Regions from separate parts of the Blastococcus sp. SYSU DS0828 genome, predicted to be linked through region 4. Evidence: riboswitches for the same ligand, from Rfam matches in the RefSeq annotation. Region 4 holds a riboswitch; each other region holds the start of a gene.
What was found. A riboswitch is a leader RNA that binds a small molecule or an ion and turns the genes downstream of it on or off. The one in region 4 is predicted to bind cyclic di-AMP.

Region 1 (7,131 bases), on a different contig from region 4:
TGAGCGCGACCGTGACCGGGTTGTCGCCGTCGAAGGCGGCCTGGCCGGCCAGCGACTCGTAGCCGACCAGACCGAGGGCGTAGACGTCGCTCGCCGGGCTGACGTGCTCGCCCCGGGCCTGTTCGGGCGACATGTACTGGGCGGTGCCGACCACCTGCCCGGTGCCCGTGATCGGCGCGCTCCCCGCCGACCACGAGATCCCGAAATCGGTCAGCTTCACCGTGCCGTCCCGGCCGAGCAGGATGTTGGCCGGCTTGACGTCACGGTGGACCACGCCGGCCCGATGGGCCTCGGCCAGCCCGGCCGCCGCCTGCCGCAGCAGCGAGAGCGCGGCGGCGGTGTCCAGCGATCCCACCTCGGCCAGCCGGGCCGACAGCGGAGGCCCCTCCACGAGCTCCATCACCAGGTAGGCCAGCCGCTCGCCGGTGTCCTCGGCGGTCGTCTCCCCGTAGTCGAGGACCGCGGCGATGTTGGGGTGGCTCAACGCCGCCGCGTGCCGGGCCTCGGAGCGGAAGCGCGCCACGAACTCCGGGTCGTCGGCGTACTCGCTGCGCAGCACCTTGACCGCCACGGACCGGTGGAGCTGCAGGTCGCGCGCCCGCCAGACCTCACCCATCCCGCCGACGGCGATGAGCTGCTGCAGCTGGTAGCGGCCGTCCAGGCACCGTCGGCTGGTTCCGGCCGTGGTCACTCCCGAGTCCCCTCGTGTCGGTGCCGAGAGGGCGCCTCCGCGCTCCCCCGTACTCGTACGTCCTGCAGGTGTGCCCGCCCGGAGGGGGTCTGAACCCCGGCGGAGCCGACGAGGTGGAACCCGGCCGGCCCCACGCGCCGCCGCGGTGCCGGCCGCGGATCCGCCTGCGGGCTCTCGTACCGTGCGTGCCGGCCGGTCGCAGCGGCCCGCCGCACCGATCGACAGGAGCACCCATGAACACCGGCGTCGTCCTCATCACCGGCGCGAGTTCCGGCCTGGGCGAGGAGATGGCCCGGCAGTTCGCCGCCCGCGGCCACGACCTGGCGCTCTGCGCCCGGCGCACCGATCGGCTGGACGCCCTCGCAGCGGAGATCCGCTCGGCCACCGGCCGGCGGGTGGAGACCGCGGCGCTCGACGTCACCGACGCCCAGGCCGTGCCCACGGTCTTCACCGCGTTCGCCGCGGCGTTCGGCTCGATCGACCGGGTGGTCGTGAACGCCGGCCTCGGCAAGGGCGCGCCCCCGGGCACCGGCCGGGCCGAGGCCAACCGCGAGACGGCGATGACGAACTTCGTCGGCGCGCTGGCGCAGACCGAGGCGGCGCTGGAGATCTTCCGCCGCCAGGGCCGCGGGCACCTCGTGCTGATCTCCTCGATGTCGGCGCTGCGCGGCATGCGCCGGTCGATGACCACCTACGCCGCCACCAAGGCCGGGGTCGCGTCCCTCGCCGAGGGGCTGCGGGCCGAGCGGATCCCCGGCCTGGACGTGTCGGTGATCTACCCCGGCTACATCCGGTCGGAGATGAACCAGCACGTGCAGCAGCGAACCCGGTTCATGGTGGACACCCCGACGGGCGTCCGCGCCATGGTGGCCGCCATCGAGGCCCGGCGGGCCACGGCCTACGTCCCCGCGTGGCCGTGGGTGCCCATCGGGCTGGCCATGCGGGTGCTGCCGCTGTCCGTGGTCCGCCGGCTCACCTAGGCACGGCCGCGGGGCGGTGGGGTCAGTTGTAGTTCACGTGCACGTGGTCGAAGTGGTTGGCCGTCGCGCTGCCCCGGTTCTCCATCGCCTGCCACGAGCCGCCCGGGGACGAGAGCATCCGCTGCTGCCAGATCAGGTAGTCCACGCCCAGCTCGGCCCAGTGGGCGCGGTGGTAGGCGACGATCGCGTCCCCGAGGGCGGCGTCGGACATCACCATGTAGTCCAGCGCCAGGCCCGAGGGGTGCCCGCCCGGGTCGGCGGCGCTGGCCCGGGTGCCGCCGAGGGTGATCCCCGCGGCGCCGGGCACGTTGCTGACCACCGCGTCGGCCGCGGCCTGGGTCTGCGGCTTCACGCTGCCCGCGGTGTTGGAGATGCGGGCGACCGCCGTGGCCGCCACCGAGGCGGCGGTGGTGGCGGCGGCCCGGGCCTCCTGTGTGGGCGTCGCCGCGGCGGGGGCCGCGGCCGCCCGCTCGGCGGCTGCGGCCTCCTCCGCTGCCTTCTCCTCGGCAGCCTTCGCCTCGGCCTCGGCGCGGGCGGTGGCCTCCGCCTCGGCCTTCTGCCGGTCGAGCTCGGCCTGGTCGGCCGCGGCCTGGGCCTGCTGGGCCGCGACCTGCTCGGCCTCGCGGCTGCTGCGGCTGGCCGCCAGGTCCTGCAGCGGGGCGAGGTCCTCGGCGACGTCGACCGGGCCGGAGCGGGAGGTGAGCCCGAGCTCCTGGGCGACGCTCACCGACTGCGAGGTGCCGGCCTCGGCCTGGGCGCCCGGGTCCACGCCGACGAGGGTGTTGACCAGGAGGGCACCGGCGGCGGCGACCCCGAGGTAGAACGCCGGACGGCGGAGGCCCGAGGGCGGGCGACGGCGGAGGGCGAGCGGGCCACGACGGCCCGAGGTGGTGGTGCGGGGATCCATGGGTTCGGGGTGCTCCGTTGGTGCGGCGGGGTCGGCCGGGCGAGGCGGACCGCGAGGGATGCGGGCTGCGGACCGGCGCCGGGTCGCGGGGCCACCGGGCACCGGCGGCTCGGCCGGCGGTCATCGCTGGTGGGGGCGACCGGCGGGACGCCGGGTGCGCGTGCGGTCAGGTCCGGGGACGCACCGGGGGGCGGCGGTGCCGGCGGGCGCGGGATGGTGCGGCGGTGCAGGGGCGCGCCATGCGGCGGCTCTCCGTTTCTTCCGTCGTGCCGCCTACCGGGTTAGCTGACGGATTCGGACGGGAAGCAGCCCTACCCGCACCGGGACGTGCCCGGTGCGCGATTCACCCCAGAACTTCGGTGGGTCCCCGGCTCGCCCGCAGCTCGAAGGCGGCGGGCGACTCGGCGGCGCCCGGCAGACCCTCCCCGGATGGGGAGAGAACGATCGACCGGGCTCCGCCACGGTAACCGTCGTTATGCAGTCGTGACAATGCGGGAGCGGTCACTTCCGCAGATCGTGACGCGTGTCGCGCCACCGTGCCGGCCCCGTCGGTGGTGTACGGCAGTCCGTTCAGCCGGCGTCGGCCCAGGACCGGACGACGGCGACGTCCAGCGGGAAGTCCACCGGGAAGGCGCCGAACAGCAGCCGCCCGGCCGTGGTGGCCGCGGCGCGCACCGCCTCGACCACGTCGCCGGCCAGGTGCTCGGGGGTGTGCACGACCACCTCGTCGTGGAGGAAGAACGCCAGGTGCGCCCGGGTCCCCAGCGGCCCGTCGCCGCCCAGCCGCCAGAGCCGGTTGCGGAGGTCGGCCAGCCAGCACAGCGCCCACTCCGCTCCGGTGCCCTGGACGACGAAGTTGCGGGTGAACCGGCCCCAGGCGCGGCGGGCGCGGTCACGGTCCTCCCGGGAACCGGCCTGCTCCGCGGCCTCGCCGAGCCCGTCCGCCCGCTGCGCCCAGGCCGCGCTGGGCGACGGCGACCCCCGGCCCAGCAGCGTGTGCACCACCTCGCCGCGTTCGCCGGCCCGGGCGGACTCCTCGACCAGGCCGATGGCGCGCGGGTAGCGGCGGGCGAGCCGGGGCATCATGCGGCCGCTCTCCCCGCGGGTGCCGCCGTACATGGCCCCGAGGATGCCCAGCTTGGCCTCCGCCCGGGTCGCCACCGCGCCACCGGCGACCATGCCCGCGTAGAGGTCCGAGGCCCGCGCCGCCTCGGCCATCGCGGTGTCCGCGCTCATCCCGGCGAGCACCCGGGGCTCCAGCTGGGCCACGTCGGCGACGACGAATCGCCAGCCGTCGTCCGCGACCGCCGCGGGGCGGATCAGCGTGGGCACCGAGAGTGCACCCCCGCCGTTGGACGCCCACCGACCCGTGACCACCCCACCCGGCAGGAAGGCCGAGCGGAACCGCCCTCCCTGCACCCAGGCCTCCAGCCAGCTCCAGCCGTTGGCCGTGAGCAGCCGCATCAGCTTCTTGTACTCGAGCAGCGGGGGGGACGCACGGGTGCTCGAGCTGCTCGAGGGTCCACGAGCGGGTGTCGGCCACCGGGAGGCCGGCCTGCTGGAGTGCCCGCAGCAGCTCGGCCGGCGAATCGGGGTTGAGCGACGGGGTCCCCAGCGCCGCGCGGATCTCGCCCAGCAGCCGCTCGAGCACCGCGGGGCGCCCACCGGTTCCCGGGCGCGGGCCGAGCAGGTCGGTGAGCAGGCGCTCGTGCACGTCCGCCCGCCACGGCAGGCCGGTGTGCGTCATCTCGGCGGCCACCAGGGCGCCGGCGGACTCCGCCGCGAGCAGCAGCGCGAGCCGGTCGCCGTGCGGTGAGGCGGCCAGGGCCGCCTGCTGGCGCCGCTGCTCGGCCAGGGGGTCGAGCCGGTCCGCCGGGTCGGCCAGCGGGAAGAGGGCGGACTCCGCCGGCTGGCCGGGCTGCAGCACGTCCCACCCAGGGGTGTCGTCCCCGGCGAGCAGCTCCTGGGCCGCGAACGGGGACCGCCGCAGGATCGCGTGGCCGAGCCGCAGGTCGGTGCAGCGCTCGACGCGGACTCCCGCCGCCAGCAGCGCGGGGTACCAGCGGGTGGTGTCGTCCCACACCCAGCGGACGGGTGCGGCAGCGGCCTCCCGCTGTGCCACGACGGCGGGCAGCCCCCCGGCCGCGACGCGGGTGACCGACCCCGTCGACCCGTCGTCGACGAGCTCCGTCATCTCCACCGCGGACTCGCGGCGCCGGAGCAGGATCCGCTGCACGCCCGCAGTGTCGCCGACGGAGCCGACCGATCCGCCGGACGGCCCCGACGCATGTCCCCGGTGCGGGATCGCGCGAGGACGGCGGCCGGCGCGACGCGACGCGACGCGACGATGGAGCAGGGGGTGCTCGTCGCGACAGGCCGCCATCACGACGGACCCACGACGTCGAGCAAGGTCAGCGCCCGGCGTCCACCCCCGCCGCCTGCAGGTAGCGGCCGAGGGCGGCGCTGTTGTCCTGCAAACAGGCGATCCGCGCGTCGATCTCGCGTCGAGTGGCCACGAGGGTCGGGGCACCGCGCTGGTTCTGACCGCCGGCTTCGCTGCCGCCCGCCCGTCGCTCGCGGCGACCAGCCGGCTGTGGCAGCGGCTGCTCGAGCAGGACCCCGTCGGCGCCGGCTGGTTCGTCGAGGCCCTGTTCCCCGGGGATGCCGCGCTCCACGCCCTCGGCCGGGACGCCACCGCCCAGCTGGCCCGGGACGTCACCGAGCACCTACCGGCCGGCGCACGCGCGCAGGTCGAGCTGGTCGGTCGCGTCGACGTCACCGCCGACCTGCCCCGGTTGGCCGCACGCCGTCTTCCGGTCACGCTCGTCGTCCCCACGCGCGACCGGCTGGTCGACCCCGCACATTCCGCAGACCTCCAGGCCGCCCTGCCGCACGCGGTCCGACACGAGCTGACCACGGGTCACGACGTCGCCGGCGAGGCCCCGATCGCCTGGCTGCAGATCCTTCGAGCCGCGGGCACGACGCCCTGATCCCCCGCGGCGCCCTCGAACCGACCACCGCCCCCGCCGACCCGCCCGTCCGGGAGGCGCCTAGCCGAGCAGCCGGCGCAGACAGCGGACGGGCGTGGCCAGGACGGCCCGGGCGACGTGCACGCCCAGCCGCAGCAGGTCGGCGTAGTCGGGCGGACGGACGGTGGCACCCGCCCCTGGCCGGCCGGGAGACGGCCGGTCGTCCGTCACCACCCGGGCCGCGGCGACCGGCGGGGCCGGCGCCGGCGTCTCGGTGAGGAGCAGGTCGACCGCCGACCGGCGTCGTGGGGCCCGGAGCGAGTCGAACGACGGGATGGCCGGCGCCACCGGACCGTCCTCCTCGGACGGCTCGTCATCGGTCGGCTGCCCACCGGCCGGCCCGCCCACCGCCGCGCCGGCGCCCGGCAGCTGGGCCGGCGGCTCGGGGACGACGGCGCGGATCGACGCGACCAGGCCCGGTCCGAGGCCGGCGACCTCGCTGAGCTCCCGCCGGGTGAGCGCGGCGAGCGCCTCGACGTCGGTGATCCCCGCCCGGGTCAGCGCGCTGACCGCGCGCGTCGGCAGACCCAGGTCACGGATCGTCCCGGCGGGCTGTCCCGGTGAGCTGGTCGGCATGTCGGCCAACCCTAGCGATGCCGGCCCGCGGTCGCGCCGGCGGCGGCAGCCCGGTCAGACCTCGGTCACCTCGTAGGTGTGCCCCGCCGCGCGCAGCCGCTCCACGAGGACCTCCCCCAGCGCCGTCGCCGGCGTCAGCGAACCGGCCCGGTCGGGCAGCCGCTCCCCGTCGAGGGCGAGCGCCAGCGCGGCCTCCCCCAGCATGACGGCGGTGGCGGCGTACCCCGGGTCGCCGCTGCCCGCGGCGGTGGCGCGGTAGCGGCGGCCGCTCTCGGTCGTGGCGTCGACCACCATCCGGAACCAGCCCTTCCGCCGCACGGCCTCGCTCGGGCCGGTGCCCGGCGCGGGGAGCACCCGGTCCAGCACCGCACGGGTGGGCGCCAGGCTCATGGCGGACACGGTGGCGACCAGCCCGGCGGAGACACCGGCCGCGGCGACGGCGCCGAGCGGCCCGCGCCCCACCCCCATGACCTCGCCGTAGCGCATGTCGCGCCCGTACGCCCAGCCCTGCAGCGCGTTGCTCCGCCGCACGATGCGGGTGTTGAACGGCGCCATGACGAAGGCGGCCGTCCAGCGCCCGTCGTCGGTACGGCGTGGCAGCGCACCGTCGAGGGGCTGCGGGGTGTCGGGCTCGGCAGCCCGGTCGGGGCTCAGGCCGAACGGGTCGCCGACGACGCGACGCAGCGACGGGTTCTCCTGCATCGCCTCCACCTGGGCGCGCATCGAGTCGATCGTGCCGCCGCTGAGCCCGCCCCGGGCCGTGGCCACCAGCTGGACGTCGCGCAGCCCTCCCGCACCGTCGGCCGCGGCCCGCCGGCCCAGCAGGAGGGCGCTGAGGTCGGAGGGGACGGAGTCGTAGCCGCAGGCGTGGACGAGGCGGGCGCCGGTCTCCCTGGCGACGGCGTCGCAGCGCTCGATGGCGTCACGGACGAACAGGATCTCCCCGGT
Region 2 (7,131 bases), on a different contig from region 4:
TTGTCGCTGGCCTGGGGCTGGTGCAGGTCATCGACGGCCGGTTGTTGGGGATAACGGTTGCTGTCGTCGTGCTGCTCGCCTGTGGCGCGTCGCTCGCCGGGGTGCGGTTGCCGGGCGGGCGGCGCGCGCTCACCGTCGCCGGCTTCGCCTCCGGGACGCTCTCGACTGTCGCGGCGACGCCCGGACCGCCCCTGGTGGTCACCTACCGCGCGCCCACCCCGGCCGCCCAGCGGGCGAACCTGTCGGTGTTCTTCGTCGGGACGACGCTGCTGTCCCTCGGCGTGCTGGTCGCCGGCGGCGAGCTCGACGGGGGCGGGCTGCTCACCGGTGCGGGGCTGGTGCCGTTCGTGCTGACCGGCTTCCTCCTCGCCGGACCCCTGCGCCGGCGGCTGGCCCTGCCGGCCATGCGCCGCGCCGCCCTGGTGCTGTGCCTGCTCTCCGGCGCGGTGCTGCTCGTCAGGTCGCTGGCGGGCTGACCGTCACTGCTCGACGGGCGGCTCCCGGCGCACGATGTCGCCGACGGCCTCCTCCAGCCGCGCCCAGGTCGTGCTCCACTCGACCAGGGGGTCGAGGATCCGCTCGAAGACGGCGAGCTGCTGGTCGAACGCGTCGAGCTGAGCGCGCATGGCGGCGATCGAGGTGCGCTGCGCGGTCACCATCTCCTTGACGGCGCGCAGCTGGGCCGCCGACATCGCCCCGGGCGGGCTGGGCAGGGCCGGCAGCGGGAGGCGGGACGTCGCATTCCCGGCGAGGTTGCGGGCGCGATCGGAGAAGAACCGCAGCTGGTTCACGAACTCGTCGATCGACCGCCCGACGATCCCGCTCTGCGGGGTGGTCCGGTCGGCGTCGTCGGCCTCGGTCATCGCTCCCCCTCCGTGCACGCTGCACCGACCTTAGGCCTGGAGCCGAGGCTCGGCTGCGCTGAGCCGACCCCGGGCATTGGAAGCTCTACCTGCGTCCTCGGGGCCGACGACGCAGGTAAAGCCTCCAATGCCTCAGCGGGGACGCCCCCGTCCGAAGACCACCCCGAGCGTGGTGACGTGCTGGAACGGCCTCGCCGCAGGGTCCCGCCCCGCGCGGGCGAGGGGCGGGGGCAGAGGCCCGCTCAGTACCAGCCGGTGGCCTGGGAGTGCGACCACGCGCCGCACGGGGAGCCGTAGCGGTTGTTGATGTAGATCAGGCCGGCGTCGATCTGCCGGTAGCCGTCGGAGGTCTTGGCGATGCCGGTCCCGGCCCAGGTGGAGTCGAGGAACTGCGCGATGCCGTAGGCGGTGCTCCGCGGGTTCTGGGCGTTCGGGTTCCACCCGCTCTCCTTGCCCCACAGGCTCTCCAGGCAGCTGAACTCGCTGCCCGAGCCGCCGAGCTTGCCCATCGCGTACTCCTGGAAGGAGCCGGCCGGGGCCGCGGCGGCCGGCGCGGGAGCGCTCCGGGCAGGAGCCGGAGCCGGGGCCGGGGCCGGGGCTGGTGCGGCCGGCGCCGGGGTGCGGGCGGCCTGCTCCCGGGCCGCCTGCACGCGGGCGGCCTCCTCGGCAGCGGCCTTGCGGGCGGCCTCCTCGGCAGCGGCCTTGCGCGCGGCCTCCTCCTCGGCGGCGCGGCGGGCGGCCTCCTCGGCGGCACGGCGGTCCAGCTCGGCCTGCTCGGCCGCGGCCCGCGCCTCCGCTGCGGCGGCCTGCTCGGCCGCGCGCTCGCTGCGGCTCGCGGCCAGCTGGCCGAGGGTGTCGGCCGCGGCCACCGTCACGTCGGGCGCGGGGGTCTCGTCGGTGATGCCGAGCTGCTCGGCGACGCTGACGGAGGCCAGCTCCGGCTCGGCCTGGGCGACCGGCTCGTCGGCGACGACGCCGTTGGCCAGCAGGCCGCCTGCCGCGGCGACCGCCAGGAGCAGCAGCGCGGAACGGCGGACCGTCTTCGTCGAACGGCGCCCGGTCGTGGGGCGGAGAGCACGGGTGATCGAGGTGGCGCGAAGGTTCATGGGGAGGAACTGCTCCAGGGGCAGGGGGCGGCAGGGCCGGCGACGGCGGCGGGAACTGCTGCGGGGATGGTCGAGGGGCAGCGGTGTCGGGCGTACGCCCGGGCGCTCAGCGCGGGGAAGGCGCGCGCGAGGCTCCGTACCGGCTGCGGTTCCGTGCAAGGTGGGCCCGCAGGCTCGCCATGCGGCGGCTCTCCGTTTCTTCCGTCGTGCCGCCTACCGGGTTAGCTGACGGATTCGGGCGGGAAGCGGCCCTACCCGCGCCAGGACGTGCCCCGGCGCGCGATTCACCCCAGTACTTCGGTGGGTCCCCGGCTCGCCCTCGGCGGGCGACTCGGCGGCGCCCGGCGGACCTCCCCCGGATGGGGAGAGAACGACCGGCCGGGCGGGACCCACGGTAACCAGCGTTATCCGTTCGTGACAATCCCCTGGCGGGAAAAGGAACGGGAGGTGACCGTCAGGGGAGCCGCCAGACCGTGGTCCGGCGCACCGGCACCGGCCCGGTGGGCGACGGCTCGGTGTCGGGCACGTCGTAGACCGCCAGCGCTTCCAGCCGGTCCTCGGGGAGGTACACCCGCCCGGGATCACCGATCAGCACCTCGGCACCGCCGGCCCGGGCCGCCTCGAGGAAGGGCAGCACCCGGTCGGTCATCTCCCGGTCGTAGCAGACGTCGCCGGCGAGGACGACCGCGACGTCGGGCGGCTCGCCCCCGAGCACGTCGCCGGCGGGCGTGATGCCCGGGGTGCCGTTCCGCTCGGCGTTGACGGCGATCGCGGTCAGCGCGAACGGGTCGACGTCGCTGGCGAGCACCGCGGTCGCGCCGGCCAGGACCGCCGCGACCGCGACCAGGCCGCTGCCCGCCCCCAGGTCCAGCACGGTGCGCCCGGCCACCAGGCCGGGGTGGTCGAGCACGTGGCGGGCCAGCGCCTGGCCGCCCGGCCAGGCCGCGGCCCAGAACGGCGGGTCCGTGGAGGTGCGCCCGTGCTCGGCCTCCATCGCCTCCCACAGGGCGACGACGTCGGCGGCGACCAGCAGCTCCACCTCGGGCACCAGGTCCGGCCGGACCGGCCGGGTGTGGGCGCGGACGAACTCCGCAGGGATGGAACGGTCCACCCCGGCAGTCAACCGCACGCGGCCGGCGGCGGTGGGACCGCCCGGCTCAGAGACGGGTCGACCAGGACGACAGCGCGCCGGCGGGGCGGAAACCCAGCGCCTCGTTGACCGCGACCATGGGCGTGTTGCCCTCGGAGTTGTAGGTGCTGATCCGCCGGACGCCGGGGAACCCCGCTGCCAGCTCCCGCAGCACGGCCGCCTTCATCCGGGCGCCGAGCCGGTGCCCCCGGTGCTCACGGAGCACCAGCGTGCCGCCCTGTTGGGCGAGCGCCGGCTGGGCGAGCGGGATCTGCAGGTCGGTGAAGCCGACCAGCCGGCCGCCGATCACCGCGCCCGCGCTGAGCACCGTCCGGCCCCGGGCGACGTGGGTCCGCTCGTACTCGCGGATCCGGTCCCCGTCCCACTCCTCCTCCCCCACCGGCAGATCGCCGTGGGGTGCGTCGGTGGTCATGCGCCGCTCCAGCAGCGCCCGGTCGGCCAGCAGCGCGTCCGGGGTGCGGTCCCGCCAGGTGACGATCTCGTACCCGGCGCCGGCCGCGGCCTCGAGCGCCCCCAGCCGGTCCTCGTCGACCGGCAGCACCAGTTCCCGGCGGGTCTCCACCAGGTCGCAGGACCAGCCGTGCCGCTCGGCGAAGGCGCGGCCCGGCGCCCCGGGGCCGGGCTCGTCCACCTCGCTCACCAGCGAGTTGCGGCCGTGCGCGGCGGCGAGTACCCGGGCCTCGGCCAGCAGCGCGCTCCCGAGGCCACGGCGCCGGGAGGCCGGGTGCACCGCGAGGTCCACCACCGCCAGCGTCGGGTTGTCCTTGCGCGGGAGGATCAGCCGGAGCGCGCCGGCGACCGCGCCGTCCACCAGGGCGGCCCGGTGGGTGCCGTCCCGGGAGCCACCGGGCGCGACGAGCTCCCGCCCCAGCGCGACGTCCTCCTGCGCCGGCCGGGGCGGGTCCTGCGGCCGGGCGGCCCGGCCGGAGGCGGCCCACACCTCGCACCAGGAGGGGAAGAGGTCGTCGTCGGGGCCGAGCTCGACGATCCGGCAGGAGGGGTCGGTCACGTCCCCGTTCTACTGGCACCGGCAATACCTTTTCCGGCGCTCAGCCCCTCGGCCGCGCGGTCGCCCGGCGAGCGATCAGCCGCCAGTAGGTGCCGGGCAGCAGGCGGACCAGCACGTCGGGCACCGTGGCGCTCCAGCCGATCAGCAGCCGGGGGCGGCGGCGCTCGACGGCCGCCACGATGCGGGCGGCGGCGTCCTCCGGCGGCATCCGCAGCAGCTTGGTGAACTGCGCCCGCCCCTTCTCGTACTCCTCCACCGAGACGCCCGCGCCGGTGCGGGCGCTCTCGGCGATCCGCGTCCGGATCCCACCCGGGTGGACGACCGTGACGCCGATGCCGTCGTCGGCGAGCTCGTGGCGGAGCGCCTCGCTGAACCCGCGGACGGCGAACTTGCTCGTCGCGTACGCGACCTGCCCGGCCGGGGCGAAGATGCCGAAGACGCTGGAGACGTTGACGACGTGGGCGCCGGGGTGGGTCTTCAGCACGGGCAGCAGCATGTGGGTGAGGCGGACGACGGCGCGCAGGTTCACCGCCAGGACCCACTCGAAGTCCGCCAGCCCGATCTGGTCGAAGCGACCGCCCAGGGCGACCCCCGCGTTGTTGACCAGCAGCGTGGTCTCGGGGTGCTCGGCCACCAGCGTCCGGGCCACCCGCGCTGTCGCCTCGTCGTCGGCCAGGTCGACCACGTGCGTCGCCACCCGCAGGGCCGGGTGGTCGGCGGCGATCCGCCCGGCCACCGCCGCCAGCCGGTCGGCGTCGCGGTCCAGCAGCACCAGGTGGCTGCCCCGGTCGGCCAGCTGCGCGGCCAGCGCCTCGCCGATCCCGCTGGCGGCGCCCGTGACGACCGCCGTCCCGCCCGCGAAGGCGTAGGGCCCCATCAGGCCACGACCCGATCCGCGTGGGCGGCTGCAGGCACGCGCGGCTGGAAGGTCATGCCCTCGTCCTCCAGCGAGCCCCGGCGCATCATGGCGACGTCCCGCAGGTAGTTCTGGTGCAGCCGCCAGGGTGTGCGGCGCCCCTGCTGCGGCAGGCCGGCGAGGCTGCGCTGGACGTAGCCCGCCGCGAGGTCGAGGAAGGGCGCTCCCCCGCCCTCCGGCGGGGCGACCGGCGTGGCCGACGCGTAGCCGTGCTCGTCGAGGTGGTCCAGCAGGCGGCAGACGTAGCGGTTGACCAGGTCGGCCTTGAGGGTCCACGAGGCGTTCGTGTACCCGATGACCATGGCGAAGTTGGGCACGCCGGAGAGCATCATGCCCTTGTAGGACACCCGCTCGGGCAGCTCGACCGGCTCCCCGTCGACCACGATCCGCATCCCGCCGACCGGCAGCAGGTTCAGGCCGGTCGCGGTGACGACGACGTCGGCCGCCAGGTGCTCGCCCGACGTCAGCTCGATCCCCTCCTCGGTGAAGGTCGCGATCCGGTCGGTGACGATGGACGCCGCGCCCCGGCGGAGGGCTCGGAACAGGTCTCCGTCGGGCACCAGGCACAGCCGCTGGTCCCAGGGGTCGTAGGGCGGGTTGAAGTGCGTGTCGACGTCGACCCCCGGCAGCTGCTTCTGCGTCATGCGACGGATCAGCGAGCGGACCAGGGCCGGCCGGCGCCGGCTGAGCTGGTAGAGCGCGGTGCTGGTGAGCACGTTCTTCCACCGCACGACCGAGTAGGCCACCCGCTCCGGCAGCCGCGCCCGCAGCTTCTGCGCGATCGGGTCACGGCCGGGCAGCGACATGACGTAGCTGGGCGTGCGCTGCAGCATGGTCACGTGCTCGGCCTGCTCCGCCAGGTTGGGCACCAGCGTGACCGCGGTGGCGCCGCTACCGACGACGACGACCCGCTTGCCGGTCAGGTCGATGCCCTCGGGCCAGTGCTGCGGGTGGAGAAGCTGCCCCCGGAAGCGCTGCTCGCCCGGGAACTCCGGCCGGAACCCCTGGTCGTAGCGGTAGTAGCCGGAGCAGACCGACAGCCACGTGCACGTGAGGGTGACCGTCTCGCCGGTGTCGGCGCGCTCGGCGGTGACCGCCCAGCGGGCCTCGGCGCTCGACCACTCCGCCGACACGACGCGATGGTGGTAGCGGATCCTCTCCGTGACGCCGTACTCGCGGGCGGTCTCCTCGATGTACCGGCGGATGGTCGGCCCGTCGGCGATCGACTCGGGCTCCCGCCACGGGCGGAAGGAGTAGCCCAGGGTGAACATGTCCGAGTCCGACCGGATGCCCGGGTAGCGGAACAGGTCCCAGGTCCCGCCCAGCGCCGCCCGCGACTCCAGCACCGCGTAGCTGGTCCCCGGCCGCTCCCGTTCCAGGTGGCAGGCGGCCCCGACACCGGAGAGCCCGGCGCCGACGATCAGGACGTCCACGTGCTCGGTGGTCATGCCAGCACTCTCCGGTTCGCTCCGCCGGGCCGTTCGGCCGCACCCCGCGCCGCGGGTGGCCGGCCGACGCTATCGACGCAGTGTCGAGCGAGTCAACGGGATGTCGAGCCGGGGCCGAGTGCGGCTATCCTCCGCTCCGTGCCGGCTGCCGCGAGTCATGTGCCCGCCGCTGGGCGGGGGCGGCGTCCAGTCCGGCCCTCCGGCGACGACCGGGAGCTCGCGATCCTCGCCACCGCCGAGCGCCTCCTCGCCGAACGGCCGTTGGCGGCCATCTCGGTCGACGACCTCGCGCGCGGCGCCGGCATCTCCCGCCCGACGTTCTACTTCTACTTCTCGTCGAAGGACGCGGTACTGCTCTCGCTGCTCGATCGCGTCGTGGCCGAGGCCGACACGGCGATGCGCCGGGCGTTCGACACCCCGGCGGCCGGGGCGCGGGACGGCTGGGCACGCGCGATCGGCGCCTACTACGACACCTTCCGGACCCACCGTTCGCTCACCGTCGCCTGGGCGCAGGCCCGCTCCACCAACGACGAGGTGCGCGCGCTGTGGTCGGCGGTGCTCGAGCGCTGGGTGCAGCGTTCGGCGGCGGCGATCGACGCCGAGCGCGCGCGGGGCGCCGCGCCGCCGGGGCCGGCTGCG
Region 3 (7,131 bases), on a different contig from region 4:
GTCTCCTCGGTGCTCGACGAGCCGGGCCTGGAGCTGCACCCCCGGTTCGCGCCCAACGTCGTCACCACCCTGGGCCGGCTCGCCGGGCGGACGGTCGGCGTGATCGCGAACAACCCGCTGCGGCTCGGCGGCTGCCTGGACTCCGCGTCGGCGGAGAAGGCGGCGCGGTTCGTGCGCATGTGCGACGCCTTCGGCATCCCGCTGGTGGTGCTGGTCGACGTGCCCGGCTACCTGCCGGGCGTGGGCCAGGAGTGGGACGGCGTCGTGCGCCGCGGCGCCAAGCTCCTGCACGCGTTCGCCGAGGCCGTGGTCCCGCGCGTGACGCTGGTGACCCGCAAGTCCTACGGCGGCGCCTACATCGCGATGAACTCCCGCTCGCTGGGCGCCACGAAGGTGTTCGCCTGGCCCGGCGCCGAGGTGGCCGTCATGGGCGCCAAGGCGGCGGTCGGCATCCTGCACCGGAAGAAGCTGGCCGCCGCCCCGCCCGGTGAGCGCGAGGCGCTGCACGCGCAGCTGGCCGAGGAGCACGAGCGGATCGCCGGCGGGGTCAACCGGGCGCTGCAGATCGGCGTCGTCGACGAGGTGGTCGAGCCGGCCCGGACGCGGCAGCGGCTCATCGAGGCGCTCGCCGGAGCACCGCTCGGTCGCGGGGCGCACGGCAACATCCCGCTCTGACGAAGGACCCCGTCCTCCTCACGCCTCGCACGCTCGGCGCGAGCCTCTGGACGGGGCCGTTCCAGTACCTCACCACGTGGAAAGGCCGTCCCGGCGCCGCTTCCCCGACGGCGCCCGGACGGCCCGCTCCAGGCTACGACGACTCCCCGACCAGGCCGGGAGTGTCGTGCCCCGATCGTGACCTTCAGACGACCTGGTGCAGCCAGGTGACGGGGCTGCCGTCGCCGGCGTGCCGGTAGACCTCCAGGTCGGCGTCCCACGCGGCGCCCAGCAGCTGGTCGACGCCGTGCCGGAACGCCTCGACGGAGGACGCCGTCGCCGCGAGGTGCCGCAGCTGCTGCTCGGTGACGATGAGGTCGCCGTTGGCGCTGGTGGGCGCGCGGAAGACCCCGTGCCCGGGCACGTAGGACATGCGCTCGCCGTCGTTGCCGTGGCTGGCTTCCTCGGTCACCTCGAAGCGCAGCATCGGCCACGCGCGCAGCGCAGCCACCAGCTTGGCGCCGGTACCGGGCGAACCGGTCCACGCCACTTCGGCACGGTAGGCACCGTGCGCCGCGGGCTGCTCAGCCCACGACAGGGAGACCGGCGCGCCGACGACGCGTTCCAGCGCCCACTCGACGTGCTGGCAGAGCGCCTTCGGGCACGAGTGCACGAAGACGACACCCTGGGTTGACCGTCGCTGCACCGGGCACCTCCATCGACTCGATCGGTCTCGTCTTCCCCTACGGACCCATCGATTCGGTGACGCGCCGTTATCGGCAGTGGCGGAGCAGGGCTCCCGCGACAAGTTTGCACGATGGTGCCCCCATCGCGCCAGCCCGGCTGCGACTCCTGGGACGAAAGTGACAGTTGCGCTCGCCCGGCCGCCGGTGCACCGCTTTGTCGCTGGTCAGCGGGCAATACCATCTGTTACTGGCGGCGTCCACATGCGTCAGCGAATTCACAGGTCCGCCCGGCGGGCCGGAACCATACCGGCCCACGAGGGCTCGGAACGCGAGCGGCCGCGCCCCAGAGCGTCGTTACGCACGGTAGTCGGCGTCCGGGGCGCTCATCCACCCCCAGACGCCTGCGACCAGCGCGTCCTTCTCGCCGCCGACCACGGTGCGTAGCGTCAGGGCCACGCGGCGTGGACGGATCCGGCTCAGGAGTCCAGGACCCCCACCCGGTCGCCGCCGGTGCTCTTCGCCCGGTACATGGCGACGTCGGCCCGGTGCACAGGTCCTCGACGTCGTCGCCCGGCTCGGTACAGGCCGGACCGCAGGCCGACCAGCACGGCCGGGACCGCCGGGCGCGACCGTCGTCCGCAGGCGTGGCCCCAGCCCGCTCGGCGGTCGCGCGCCGGTGTCTCGCTCACGGAGGGGCGATCGGTCCGCGCCCGCCGCCGCGTGACGGCGCGCTCACCCGGGCGGGTGACCGGCGCCACGGTGCGCCGTGCCTGCCTCGCGCGGCCTCCGGGTAGGGCCTCCGCGTGGGCGGACACCAGGGCATGGCCGAGGCGGGCCGCGACGCGGTCGCGGGGATGGTGCTGGACGCGTGGGACGCCTTCCTCGCGCAGGCGGAATCGGTGGACCTCGACCGCCGGTCCCGGCTCCCCGGGTGGCGGGCCCACGAAATCTGCGTGCACCTGGGCTGCTGGGACGACCACACCGCCCTGCCCGACCTCATCGCCTCGGCCCGGACCGGCGGCGCCGGCACGCCCCCCGACCCGGACGCGGTCAACGCTCGGGTGACCGCCGCCCACCGCGACGCCTCCCGTGCGGAGGTGCTGGCCGCCCTGCGCCGCAACCGCGAGGCGACGGCCCGCTACCTGACCGACGAGCCGGTGGAGCTCGACACCGCACCCGCGGTCTCGGTCGTCGGCCGGTTGCCGCTGCTCAGCGTCGTCCTCGGACAGGCCTACGAGCTCGCCGTCCACGGGCTGGACCTGGTGTCCTGCGGTGCGCCACCACCGCCTGGCCCCGTGTTGCAGTCAGGGCTCGCGGCGCTGACCGACGTGACCGGCGCACTGGCCGCCTCGTCGGGCATCGCCGGCCGCGTCAGCCTGGTGACACCCGACGGCGGCTGGGGGTTCACCGCGGACGACGACGGGTGGCGGGTGCGACGGGTGCCGCCGGGTGTCGTCGAGGGCCCGGCCGTGGAGGCAACCCCCGAGCTCCTGCTCGACGCCGCCGCCGGCCGGGTGAACCCGGTACCGGCGGTGGCCCGCCGCAGACTGAAGGTCCACGACGTGCCCGGGCTCCTGCAGCTGGCGCCGATCGTCCAGCAGGTGCCGGGCATCCCGGGCGGACCGATCCTTCAGCTGGCCGCCCGCACCGTGGGCGGGGCCGGCGGCGCGCTGGGGCGGTTCTTCGGCGGGCGCTGACCCGCGTCCTCGCCCACCTGCTCGCCGGTGCGGGATCGGTACCTCGACACGGCCGCACCGGCAAGCAGCAGCAGCACCAGCACGATGACCACCGGGGCGACCGTGGCGGTCGGCATCCAGGCGACGACCGCGCCGGCCGAGGCGCCGGCGCCCACTTGCACCACCGTGCCGGGTACCAGTCCGACGGCGGTGGCGATGCCGTAGGTCAGCGGCCGTACAGCGCTCAGGCCCGCCGCGTAGTTGACCAGGACGAAGGGCACCATCGGGACCACCCGGCTCAGCACCACCGCGACGAAGCCCCGGTCGCTGGAGAACCGGTCCACGCGGCCGAGCCGCGGCCCCGCCAGCCGCTCCACGGCCGGGCGACCCAGGCCCCGCGCGAGCCAGAACGCACCGGTCGCCGCCAGGAAGGCACCGGTGTAGGCGACCGCGAAGCCCGCGCCGAACCCCAGGACCGCTCCGGTCAGCGCCGCCAGCACCGACCGTGGGACGGGCGCGAGCAGGACCACCCCCTGCGCGGCGATCAGCAGCAGCCACGTCCGGAGGCCGCCGCCGTCGGCCCACGAGCGGACCTGCGCCAGGGTGGGCACGTCGACGGCGAGGGCGGCGACCACGCCGGTCGCGAGCAGCGCGACGAGGAGCCACGCCCGCAGCCACGGGCTCGCCCCCGCCGTCGTCCGCACGTGCTCATCCTGACCGATGGCGTCAACCAGCCTCAGCCGCAGCTGCCGCCGAGGGTGATGCCGCGCTGGGCCAGCCACGGCACCGGGTTGGACCGGTTGGCGTACAGGCCACCGAGGTGCACCTCGAAGTGCAGGTGCGGGCCGGTGGACTGGCCCCGGTTGCCCACCTCGGCGATCTGCTGCCCACCGCTGACGACCTGGCCCGGCGAGACGAAGAACTGGTTCACGTGCCCGTAGACGGTGATGGCCCCGTCGTGGTGCTGGATGGCGACGGCGAGGCCGAACCCGCTGGCCGGCCCGGCCTGCAGCACGACCCCGGGCTCCGGCGTGAAGATCGGGGTGCCGATCGGCGCGGCGATGTCCACGCCGAGGTGCTGGGTACCCCACCGGCTGCCGTAGCAGGAGGTGACCCGCCCCTGGGTGAGCCGGCCGGCCCCGGCGGTCGCGGGAGCCGCCGCCACGGCCGCCTGCTCGGTGGCCTGCTGCTCGGACCAGGCGGCGACGGGGTCGGCCGTGCCGCGGAGGCTGAGCATGCGGATCTCCGCCTCGCGCAGCTGCTCGTCCAGCGCCGCCTTCTCGGCGGTGAGCGCATCGAAGTCGGTCTGCGCGGCCGCGAGGAGGGCGTCGACCTCCGCCTGCATGCCCTGGGCCTTGCGCGCTGCGGCATCCCGCTCGGCGACGGCGGCCTTCGCCTCCTGGTCGAGCCGGGCCTCGCGGGCCTCGGCCACCCGCAGGTCCTCGAGCACCTGCGCGCGATCCTCACCGAGGAGATCGAGCGTCGCGGCCTGCTGGAGGAGCTCCCCCGGGCCGTCGGCGTGCAGCACCATCTCCAGCTGCTTCATGGACTTGTCGCTGCCCATGTAGGCCTCCCGGCCGAGGGCGGCTACCTCACCCTGGGTACTCGCCACGGCCTCCCGGACGGCGGCGAGCTCGGCGGCGATGGCGTCGGCGTGCTCGCGGGCGCGGTCGAGCTCGGCCTGCGCGGCGAGCACGGCGCCGCTGGCCTCCTCTGCCCGGAGGGTGAGCTGCTGCAGGCGCTCCTCTGCGTCGCGCACGCGCTGCTCGATGTCGGCGACCTCCGCCTCGACGCGGTCGTGCTCGCTGCGCGCGTCGCCCGGCGCGGCCGCCGCGGTCGACGTCCCGAGCAGTGCGAGCGCCAGCAGTGCGGTGGCGGCGGTGGCCGCCCGACGGGTGCGGCTGAGGGCCCGGCGCGCGGGCGCGGCCGGGACGTGGTGGCGCAGGTGGTGCGAGGTCGCCAAGGCGACGGTCTCCGTTCCTCTATCCGCCTACCAGGTCAGCTGACGGGTTCGGGCCGGAACATGCCCTACCTGCCTGCCCGTGGTGGCGCAGGCGGGATTCACCCCAGAGAACGTGGGTCCCCGGTCCCCGCGGCGGTGAGGCCGCAGAGTTCGGCGGGGCCCGTCCGAGCCCCCGGGTTTCGGGAGCGGGATCGGATGGGCCGCGAGAGACGGTACAAGCGGATCGCCCGAATGTCACAGGGGGGTAACGGACCTTGTCAGTTCGCCCCACCGGCCCCAGGACGTGGCTGCGGCGCCGCGGCGCCGTCTGGCAGGCTGGCGGGTCCGGGGCGGTAGCTCAGCTGGTCAGAGCATGGGACTCATAATCCCTGGGTCGTGGGTTCGAGCCCCACCCGCCCCACCTCTCCCATGCCAGCGGTGTCGTGCCTGGCGCTCGCGCCTCCCTGTCCGCGTGAGCAAGGACACGGCTCCCAATGGGTGTAGGCGCCTCGGCGTCAGCGGTGCGCCACACCGGCGCCGCGGCCGGAAGGCGACCGGCGCGCCTCTGCACCGCCGCCTTCATGACGTGGCGTAATTGATGCGTGACAGAGCGTTCAGCCGCCGTCGGTTCGACCGGTGGTGTCACCGCCGCAGCCCCGGACGCGGCGTCCGAGCGGCATCTGCAGCGCCTGCCCGGCTCCCCTCGAGGGCCGGTCTCGTGCTCGCCGTCGCCACCGCCGTCCTGACCGATGCCGGCGGCGGCGTCCATGCCGCCGACCGCCTCGTCCAGACCCCGCTCGACCTGATCTGAGGACCGACGCCATGAACAAGCGCAACCTGGCCGTCCTGGCGGCCCTGACCCTGATCGGCGGCGCCGGACTCGCCGACGCCGTCCTGGCAGCCCCTCGGCCCGTCACATCGCACACGCAGGCCGCCGCCGTGCTGCTCCCCCCGGCCGATCTCACCGGCGAGGCCGTCGATCAGCGGGCTTCGCTGGACTGGACGGGGGTGCCCGGGGCCCGCGACTACCTCGTCATCGACGTCACCTCCGGCGCCGCCGGTCGCATCGTGGGCTCCACCGGCGCCACCGCCTGGACGTCGCCCCGGCTGCCGCTGTCCACCCCGCGGTACGCCTTCGTGGTCGTGCCGCGGGACCACGCCAAGGTGCAGGGTGAGCGGACGGAGCCGGTGCACATCTACCCCGGCGGCCAGCCGGCCGAGGCGGCCCCGGTCACCACGACGCCCCCGCCCGAGCCCACCACCACCGAGCCGCCGGCGCCGTCCACGGAGCCCACCACGCCCCCGACGACCACGACGCCGACGACCACGACGCCCCCGCCCGCGACCGAGCCCGAGCCCGAGCCCGAGTCCGAGCTGCCCGCCGTCCAGCCCACGCGGGTCTGGGGCTACGACGCCACGACGCTGGTCCCCGGCCCCTGGCCCGAGATCCACGCCCTCCGGTCGGACCAGTACGGCACCACCACGGCCAACCCGTACCCCGGCTCGGAGCGCACCGCCTTCTTCACCGTGCAGCGCGGCGACACCGGCTGGAACGGCACGCACGGCACCCTCCGCTCCGAGGTCCGCGACTCGATCGCCGCCTCCGGCGACGTCCGGCCCGGCGACGAGCAGTGGTGGGCCTGGTCCACGTTCTTCCCGGCCGACTTCGACTGGGACGAGCGCGGCCAGTTCCTGATCTACACGCAGTGGCACCAGACGGTGAACTCCGGCAACCCCAACGTGCACTTCTGGTCGGACGTGAACGAGAACCTCATGGTCGACGTCCGGGGTGGCACGGGCGGCAGGACCGCCGGCGACGCGCAGTACGTCCGGACCTTCAACCTCGGCACGATCGACAAGGGCGCCTGGAACGACCACACCGTCCGGTTCATCTGGTCCCCCGACCCGGCGAAGGGCCTCATCGAGGTCTGGCACCAGGGCGAGAAGGTCCTGTCCGAGCGGGTCGCCAACCTGTACGAGGGGCAGTCCGTCTACATCAAGCAGGGCATCTACTCGGCGGCCGGGACCTACCGGACGCACTACCTCCAGCACTCCCCGATCGGCTTCGGCCCGACGCGCGAGTCCGTCGCGTCACTGAACGCGATGGACTGACCTGCTCGGCTCGCCGGGTCCGGCGAGCAGGCCCGACCGTCATGGGGTCGCTGCCCGCAGT
Region 4 (7,131 bases):
TGCACTGCCGCAGCGGCAGCACCTCGTGGACGGCGGCCACGGCGGCGTCCGCGGCGCGGCGGTCGGGGAACGGCCCGAGGAACACGCCGGCGTCGGGGCGGACCCGGCGGACCACCGACAGCCGCGGGAAGGGCTCGTCGGTGAGCCGGACCCACAGCGCGCGCTCGGGGAAGCGGGACCGCCTGTTGTACCGCGGCTTGTGGCGGGCGATGAGCCGCAGTTCGCGGACCGCGGCCTCGAGCGCGTGCGCGCACGGGATCGGCTCCACCCGCTGGGCGAGGCCGACCATCTCGGTGATGCGGCTGCGCTGCTCGCCCGAGGTGAAGTAGCTGCGGACCCGGCTGCGGAGGTCGCTGGAGGTGCCCACGTAGAGCGGCTCGTCCCCGGGGCCGCGGAACAGGTAGACGCCGGGGCCGCTGGGGACGGCGTCGGCCAGGTGCCGCTTCCGCCGACGCTCCGGATCGACCTGCCGGGTCAGCCCGGTCAGCTCCTCGAGGGTGGTGACGCCGAGGGGGCCGAGCCGCTCGAAGAGGCCGTGCAGCACGTCCACCGTGGCCCGCGCGTCGTCCAGGGCCCGGTGCGTGGGCGAGGTGGTGGCGGAGAAGTACGGGGCCAGGGTGGCCAGCTTGCAGTTGGGCACCTCGTCCCGGCTGAGCAGCCGCCGGGCGAGGACGGCGGTGTCGACGGACGCCGCCGTGGGCCACACCAGGCCGTTCTCGGCGCACGCCGCCTTGAGGAACCCGAGGTCGAACGGGGCGTTGTGGGCGACCAGGACGGCGCCGCGGGCGAACTCGAGGAAGGTGGGGAGCACGGCGCCGATCCGCGGGGCCGTGGCGACCATCGTCGAGGTGATCCCGGTCAGCACGCTGATGTAGGGCGGGATCTCGTGGCCTGGGTCGACGAGGGTCTGGAACTCGCCGAGCACCTGCCCGCCGCGGACGCGCACGGCCCCGATCTCGGTGATGGCGCTGTCCTTCGGGGACCCGCCGGTGGTCTCCAGGTCCACGACGACGAACGTGACCTGCGCCAGCGGTGTCCCGACCTCCTCGATGGAGACCTGCTGGTAGCGCAGCGGTGCGGGGGAGGGTGCCACGGGGCGGACGCTAGGTCGGGGGGCTGACACTCCGGGGGACGCGCGCCGGGGCCGGCCGCGCACCGGCCCCCTGACCGGGGGGTCCGGGGCTGCCCGCATCGAGTGGGACCTGGTGTTCCGGCCCCGATCGGGACACCATGCCTGCCAGTGGCCGTCGCGTCCGGTGCGACCGGCCCGCAGGCAGAGGTGGTCGGTGATGCCCGCGCGCTCCAGGTGGCGCCCGCCCGCCCGGGCCCGGCGGTGCGCGGTGGCCGCGGTGCTGGTGGCGGGCGCGGCCGTGCTGCTGCCCGCCGGGCCGGTGGCCGCCGCGCCCAGCGACCAGCCGGGTGGCACCTCCGGCGTGCTGGACAGCCGCGACCTGGACCAGCTGCAACGGCGGGCCGCCGAGGTCCAGGAGGACCTCCGCGCGCGCCAGGGGCAGGTCGTCGCCGCACGCGAGGCGCTGGCCGAGGCGCAGCGGTCGGTGGACGAGGCGAGGGCGGTGCTCGAGGACGCCCGGGGCGTGCTGGCCGGGCACCAGCGCGAGGTCGCCGGGTACGCCGTCGCCGTCTACCGGGACGGTGGCGCCCTCACCCCCCTCACGCTCCTGCTCGCCGGTGGGGATCCAGGGGAGGTCCTCGCCGGCATGGGCTTCCTCGACGCCGTCGACGCGCACCTCGCCCACCTCATCGGCATCGCGGAGAGCCACCGGCGCGCCGCCCTGGACCAGCAGCAGCGCGCCCAGGCCGCGCTCGACGCGGCCCAGGGGCGGGCGGACGAGGTGGCCGCGCGGGTGGCCGCGCTGGAGGCGGCCGCCGACGCGGTCACCACGGAGCTGCACGACACGCTCGCCGTCGTCGACCGGCAGCTGGCGGCGCTCCAGGGGGAGCAGGCGTCGGTGAACGAGCAGACGGCGGCCAGCTGGCGGGCCTACGTCGACCAGCTCCGGACCGCCGGCCTCGCGGACGTGCCCGCCGCTGCGCTGCGGGAACCCGAGCGCAGCCTCCCCGACCGCCTGGCTCCGGTGGGCGCCGCCGGGGGCGGCGCGCAGCGCGGGGTGGCCCAGCTGCCCGGGCGGCCGAGTTCGCTCCTGGTGCTGCCCGCCGAGACCCTCGCCGCCGTCAGCGGCGCGATGGAGGCCCTGGGGCAGCCGTACGCGCCGGGGACGGCGGGGCCGGAGTCCTGGGACTGCGGCGCACTGGTCCGGGTGGCCTACGGCCGGGCCGGTGTCCAGCTGCCCGCGACGCAGGAGGAGCTGTTCGCGAGCGCCGTGCCGGTGGACCGCGCCGACGTCCTCCCCGGCGACCTGGTCTTCCTGGGCTCCCCGGAGGCGGGGCTCGGGCACGTGGGCATCGCCCTGGACCCGCGGACCATGCTGACCGCTGACGCGCGGGCCGGCGCGGTCGTGGTGCGCACGCTGCCGGGCGACCAGGTGCTGGCGATCGGCCGCCCGGTCCTCGGCCAGCGGCCCCCTGTCGCCGTCCCGGGGCCGGCCGCGGGGGCGCTGCGGACCGAGTGCGGCAACACCGTCTACCCGCCCAGCTACGACGGAGCCCGCGCATGGGGCGGCTACCCGAACGGCCTCATCCCGCCCAGCGCCATGTGCCCGCTGGGCGTCGGCGGGCACGCGCTGCGCTGCGACGCGGCCGCCGCCTACCGCGCCATGTCGGCGGCCTACGCGACCGCCTTCGGCAGCCCGTTGTGCATCACCGACTCCTACCGGACCTACGCAAGCCAGGTGCGGCTGTACGGGGAGAAGCCGGCCCTGGCCGCGGTGCCCGGCACCAGCAACCACGGCTGGGGTCTGGCGGTGGACCTGTGCGGTGGCGTCGAGACGTTCGGCACCCCGCAGTACGCCTGGATGGCTGCCAACGCCGGCCGGTTCGGCTTCCTGCACCCCACGTGGGCCGATCCGGGCAACGGGCGCGAGGAGCCGTGGCACTGGGAGTTCGCGGGCAGCTGATCCGGCGCGAGCCGTCGGTGGCGCGGCGGAAATGTCGGTGGCCCTTCCTACCGTGCGCAGCAACTCACGGAGGAGAAGAAGCGATGCTCATCGATTGCGACACCTGCACCGCCCGCGGGACCGGCTGCGCCGACTGCGTCGTGACCGTGCTGCTGGGAGCCCCGCCCGGGTGGCAGGGGGGCGACCCGGTCGTCGTGCCGATGACCGGGCGGCCGCGTGGCGGGCCGGCCGCGGCCGCCGAGGACGTCGTCGTGCCACCGCCGGGCGTGGTGGTGGAGTTCGACGAGGTGGAACGCAGCGCCGTGCGCGCGCTGGCCGAGGGGGGCCTGGTTCCCCCGCTGCGGCATCCCGACGGGCACGGCGGGGAGCGGTCCGGACGGCGCACCGGCTGATCGCCGCCGCACCCGCGGCGAGGGCCGGGTGACCACCCGATCGGGTGAATGCCCAGGTGGGCGGCCAGGCGCCCGTCGCACACGTCTCAGCTGTCCCCGTTTGTCACAGGCGCATCACGGTCGTAGGGTTCCCTCCGTTCGGCCGGGTGGTCGTCATCCATCGATGGATGGCCTCGACCGGACACCGCCTAATCACCGCGTGGCGCGCACCACTGCGCCCGAGGTGTACCGGGGACCCACCGCACTCTGGGGTGAGTTCTCCCGCCGCCGGCTCGCCGGTGGGTGGGGGATAGGGCCAGTCTTCCCAGCCCGAACCCGTCAGCTAACTCGGTCGGCGGTCGAAGTGGAAGAAACGGAGAGCCGCCGCACGTGGCGACCCCTCACGCACTACTGACGCACGCCCCCGAACAACTCCACACCGCCGGCCGGCGCAGCTCCGCCAGCGCCCGCCGCTTCGGACCGCTCCGTTCGGGGCTCCTGGTCAGCGCCGTCGCAGCCCTGACCGTCACCGTCCTCCCGGGTACCGCGTCGGCGGTCCCCGGCACCGCCGACGAGATCGCCGCCCAGGTGGCCGAGGCCAGCCACGAGCTGGAGGTCGTCTCCGAGCAGCTGAACGAGGCGCGCGTCGTCCTTGAGGGCCACCAGCGCGACGCGCAGGCCGCGAGCGAGGCGGTCGCGGAGGCGGAGGGCCGGCTCGGCTCCCTCGACGGCCACATGCGCCGGCTGGCCCGCAGCGTCTACACCGGCAGCGGCATGTCGCCGCTCGACGTCCTGCTGACCAGCACCTCGGCCGACCAGCTGGTCGACCAGCTGGGCACCCTCGACGCCATCGCCGGGCACACCAGCGAGGTGCTCACCGAGGTGTCGCGCGCGGCCGAGGACGCGGAGCAGGCCCGCGACGCCGCCGAGGAGGCCGCGGCGGACGCCCGGCGGACGGTGGAGCAGATCGCCGCCCAACAGGAGGAGCTCGAGGCGAAGATCGCCGACTACCAGCGCCGGTACGAGGCGCTCACCGCGCCGCAGCAGGAGCAGGTGGCGCAGGCCCACGGTGGTACCGGCCTCCCGGCGCCCACCGGCGCCGTCATCGCGCCGAGCTCGGCCGCCCAGGTGGCGGTGAACACCGCGCTCGCCCAGATCGGCGACCCGTACGTGTGGGGTGCCGGCGGGCCGAACGCCTTCGACTGCTCGGGGCTGACGTCGTACGCCTACGCCGCGGCGGGTGTGATGCTGCCGCACTCCAGCCGGTCGCAGAGCCAGATGGGCAGGCCCGTCGCGCGCGGCGAGCTGCAGCCTGGCGACCTGCTGTTCTTCTACAGCCCGGTGAGCCACGTGGGCATGTACATCGGCAACGGCCAGATGGTGCACGCCTCCACCTCCGGCCAGCCGGTGAAGGTGGCGAGCGTGGACTCGATGGGGAACTACAACAGCGCCCGTCGCATCGCCGGCTGACGGCTCCGGGAGCATCGCAGCGAGGAACGAGGGCCGGTGATCCCGACAGGGGTCGCCGGCCCTCGCGGTCGCTGGCCGGTCAGGTGACCGAGGGCCCGATCCCGAGGATCTCGGGCAGGCCCGGAGGACGGGAACACGGTGAGGGCGGGCCTCGCGACCGGGTCGAGCAGGATGCCGGCCGCCCAGCACGTCCCCGAACCGGGACGGGCCGCTGCGGTTGGCCCGCCTAGGATCGGCCGGGTGAGCGTTCGCCGGGCCGCCCTGGTGGCCGCGGCCCTGCTGGGGATCGCCGTCGTCGTCGTCATCGTCGTCCGCACCCCGTGGGACGTGGTGCCCGAACCGCCCGGAGGGCACACCGAGCCCGACCCGACCGCCGGCCTGGATCCCGCGGCGATCGAGCGCGCGGAGGCCTTCGCCGCCGCCCTGCGACCCGCGTCGCTGCTCTCCCTCGTCCTCGGGCTGGCGGTCTCGGCCGTGCTGGGGCTCACCCCGCTGGGGGCCCGCCTGATGCGGTCGCTGGGGGCGCGGTGGAGGGACCGCTGGGTCGTGCGGGTGGTGCTGGGGGTGCCGGTCCTGCTCCTCCTGGGCCGCGCCGTGACCCTGCCGATCTCCGCCTACGCGGAGTCCGTGCGCACGCGCTACGGCCTGTCCACCCGCGGCTGGGGGCTCTGGCTGCGCGACGTCGCCGTCTCGTGGGCCATCAGCGCGGCGCTGACAGTGGTCGTGGTGCTGGCCTTCCTGTGGCTGGTCCGTCGCGCGCCGCGCACCTGGTGGGCCTGGGGCGGGGCGGCAGTGGCCGGCTTCGTCGTCGTCGGCTCGTTCCTCTACCCGGTGGTCATCGAGCCGGCGTTCAACTCCTTCGAGCCGCTGCCGGCGGGTGAGCTGCGCAGTGACCTGCTGGCGCTCGCCGAGGAGAACGGCACCCCGGTGCAGGACGTGCTGGTCTCCGACGCCTCCCGGCGGACCACGGCGCTGAACGCCTACGTCTCCGGGTTCGGCTCCACCCGGCGCATCGTGGTCTACGACACCGTCCTCGGCGAGCTGCCCGACGCGGAGATCGAGTCGATCTCGGCGCACGAGCTCGGGCACGTCGCCACCGACGACGTCCTCACCGGCACGCTCATGGGCGCGCTCGGCGCGGGCGCGGCGACCGCCCTGCTCGGCTGGTTGCTGACGTGGACGCCGCTGCTGCGCCGCGCCGGGGCGCCCTCGGCCGGCGACCCCCGCGTGGTCCCCCTGCTGCTGTTCCTCGTCGCCGTGGGCAGCCTGCTGGCCACACCCGTGCAGAACCTGGTGTCGCGCCAGGTCGAGGCCCGCGCGGACCTGCACGCCCTCGACCTCACCCGCGATCCGGAGGCCTTCATCGCCATGCAGCAGCGGCTCGCCACGGCCAACCTCGGCGATCCGGACCCGCCGGCGGCCTGGCACTGGTTCTTCGGCAGCCACCCCACGACCGCGCAGCGCATCGCGATGGCCGAGGACTGGGCGCGCCTGGAGGGGCCGTGAGCCGGACGCTCGTCGTCACCAACGACTTCCCGCCCCGGCAAGGGGGCATCCAGACCTTCGTGGCGGCGCTGCTGGAGCGACGGCCGCCGGACTCGCTGGTCGTGCTGGCGTCGGACGCACCGGGCTCGGCCGAGCACGACCGATCCCTGCCCTATCCGGTGGTGCGCCGGCCGACCGGGATGCTCCTCCCGACGCGGGCGACCGCCCGCGCGGCCGTGGAGCTGGTGGAGCGGTACGGCTGCGACACCGCGTTCTTCGGGGCGGCCGCGCCGCTGGGGCTGCTCGCGCCCGCACTGCGCGCCGCCGGGGTCCGGCACCTGGTCGGCGCCACGCACGGCCACGAGACCGGCTGGGTCGCCCTCCCGGGCAGCCGGCAGGTGATGCAGCGGATCGCCACGGGGCTGGACGTCCTCACCTACATCAGCGAGTACACCCGCGAGCGCCTCGCCCCGCCGCTCGGGGGCCGCACCCGGCTGGCCCAGCTCTCGCCCGGGGTCGACGTCGACCGGTTCGCCCCCGGGGTCGACGGGACGGCGGTGCGTGCCCGCCACGGGCTCGGTGACGCACCGGTGGTCGTCTGCGTCTCCCGGCTGGTCGCCCGCAAGGGGCAGGACGTGCTCGTGGCGGGGTGGCCGCGGGTGCTCGCCCGTCACCCGGGGGCCCGGTTGCTGCTGGTCGGTGGTGGGCCGGACGAGGGCAAGCTGCGTCGTGCGATCGCCGCCCGCGGCCTGCAGGGCTCCGTCGTGCTG

Region 1: it holds a riboswitch for cyclic di-AMP, as region 4 does, so the genes downstream of both, ACI79Q_RS01300 (hypothetical protein) here and ACI79Q_RS15895 (NlpC/P60 family protein) in region 4, are expected to answer to the same signal.
Region 2: it holds a riboswitch for cyclic di-AMP, as region 4 does, so the genes downstream of both, ACI79Q_RS12245 (aggregation-promoting factor C-terminal-like domain-containing protein) here and ACI79Q_RS15895 (NlpC/P60 family protein) in region 4, are expected to answer to the same signal.
Region 3: it holds a riboswitch for cyclic di-AMP, as region 4 does, so the genes downstream of both, ACI79Q_RS08735 (murein hydrolase activator EnvC family protein) here and ACI79Q_RS15895 (NlpC/P60 family protein) in region 4, are expected to answer to the same signal.

Annotation. Positions count from the first base shown of each region.
Region 1 covers NZ_JBJHAK010000001.1:276,170-283,300, forward strand. Annotated here, with positions in the region: gene ACI79Q_RS01290 (protein kinase domain-containing protein) at 1-691, opposite strand, end outside; gene ACI79Q_RS01295 (SDR family oxidoreductase) at 925-1,671, shown strand; gene ACI79Q_RS01300 (hypothetical protein) at 1,694-2,578, opposite strand; cyclic di-AMP (ydaO/yuaA leader) riboswitch at 2,833-2,980, opposite strand; gene ACI79Q_RS01305 (bifunctional 3'-5' exonuclease/DNA polymerase) at 3,149-4,042, opposite strand; gene ACI79Q_RS01310 (hypothetical protein) at 4,029-4,394, shown strand; gene ACI79Q_RS01315 (hypothetical protein) at 4,990-5,304, opposite strand; gene ACI79Q_RS01320 (hypothetical protein) at 5,305-5,484, opposite strand; gene ACI79Q_RS01325 (DNA-directed RNA polymerase subunit alpha C-terminal domain-containing protein) at 5,629-6,183, opposite strand; gene ACI79Q_RS01330 (saccharopine dehydrogenase family protein) at 6,238-7,131, opposite strand, start outside.
Region 2 covers NZ_JBJHAK010000013.1:58,317-65,447, reverse strand. Annotated here, with positions in the region: gene ACI79Q_RS12255 (sulfite exporter TauE/SafE family protein) at 1-476, shown strand, start outside; gene ACI79Q_RS12250 (hypothetical protein) at 480-863, opposite strand; gene ACI79Q_RS12245 (aggregation-promoting factor C-terminal-like domain-containing protein) at 1,106-1,969, opposite strand; cyclic di-AMP (ydaO/yuaA leader) riboswitch at 2,180-2,306, opposite strand; gene ACI79Q_RS12240 (class I SAM-dependent methyltransferase) at 2,424-3,080, opposite strand; gene ACI79Q_RS12235 (GNAT family N-acetyltransferase) at 3,127-4,128, opposite strand; gene ACI79Q_RS12230 (SDR family NAD(P)-dependent oxidoreductase) at 4,169-5,005, opposite strand; gene ACI79Q_RS12225 (flavin-containing monooxygenase) at 5,005-6,492, opposite strand; gene ACI79Q_RS12220 (TetR/AcrR family transcriptional regulator) at 6,631-7,131, shown strand, end outside.
Region 3 covers NZ_JBJHAK010000008.1:72,360-79,490, reverse strand. Annotated here, with positions in the region: gene ACI79Q_RS08755 (acyl-CoA carboxylase subunit beta) at 1-675, shown strand, start outside; gene ACI79Q_RS08750 (DUF3145 domain-containing protein) at 860-1,360, opposite strand; gene ACI79Q_RS08745 (maleylpyruvate isomerase N-terminal domain-containing protein) at 2,144-3,037, shown strand; gene ACI79Q_RS08740 (TVP38/TMEM64 family protein) at 2,971-3,720, opposite strand; gene ACI79Q_RS08735 (murein hydrolase activator EnvC family protein) at 3,753-4,979, opposite strand; cyclic di-AMP (ydaO/yuaA leader) riboswitch at 4,990-5,145, opposite strand; tRNA gene ACI79Q_RS08730 (tRNA-Ile) at 5,306-5,379, shown strand; gene ACI79Q_RS08725 (heparin lyase I family protein) at 5,781-7,070, shown strand.
Region 4 covers NZ_JBJHAK010000021.1:52,964-60,094, reverse strand. Annotated here, with positions in the region: gene ACI79Q_RS15910 (DEDD exonuclease domain-containing protein) at 1-1,093, opposite strand, end outside; gene ACI79Q_RS15905 (D-alanyl-D-alanine carboxypeptidase family protein) at 1,290-3,035, shown strand; gene ACI79Q_RS15900 (hypothetical protein) at 3,119-3,427, shown strand; cyclic di-AMP (ydaO/yuaA leader) riboswitch at 3,603-3,779, shown strand; gene ACI79Q_RS15895 (NlpC/P60 family protein) at 3,797-4,876, shown strand; gene ACI79Q_RS15890 (M48 family metallopeptidase) at 5,117-6,382, shown strand; gene ACI79Q_RS15885 (glycosyltransferase family 4 protein) at 6,379-7,131, shown strand, end outside.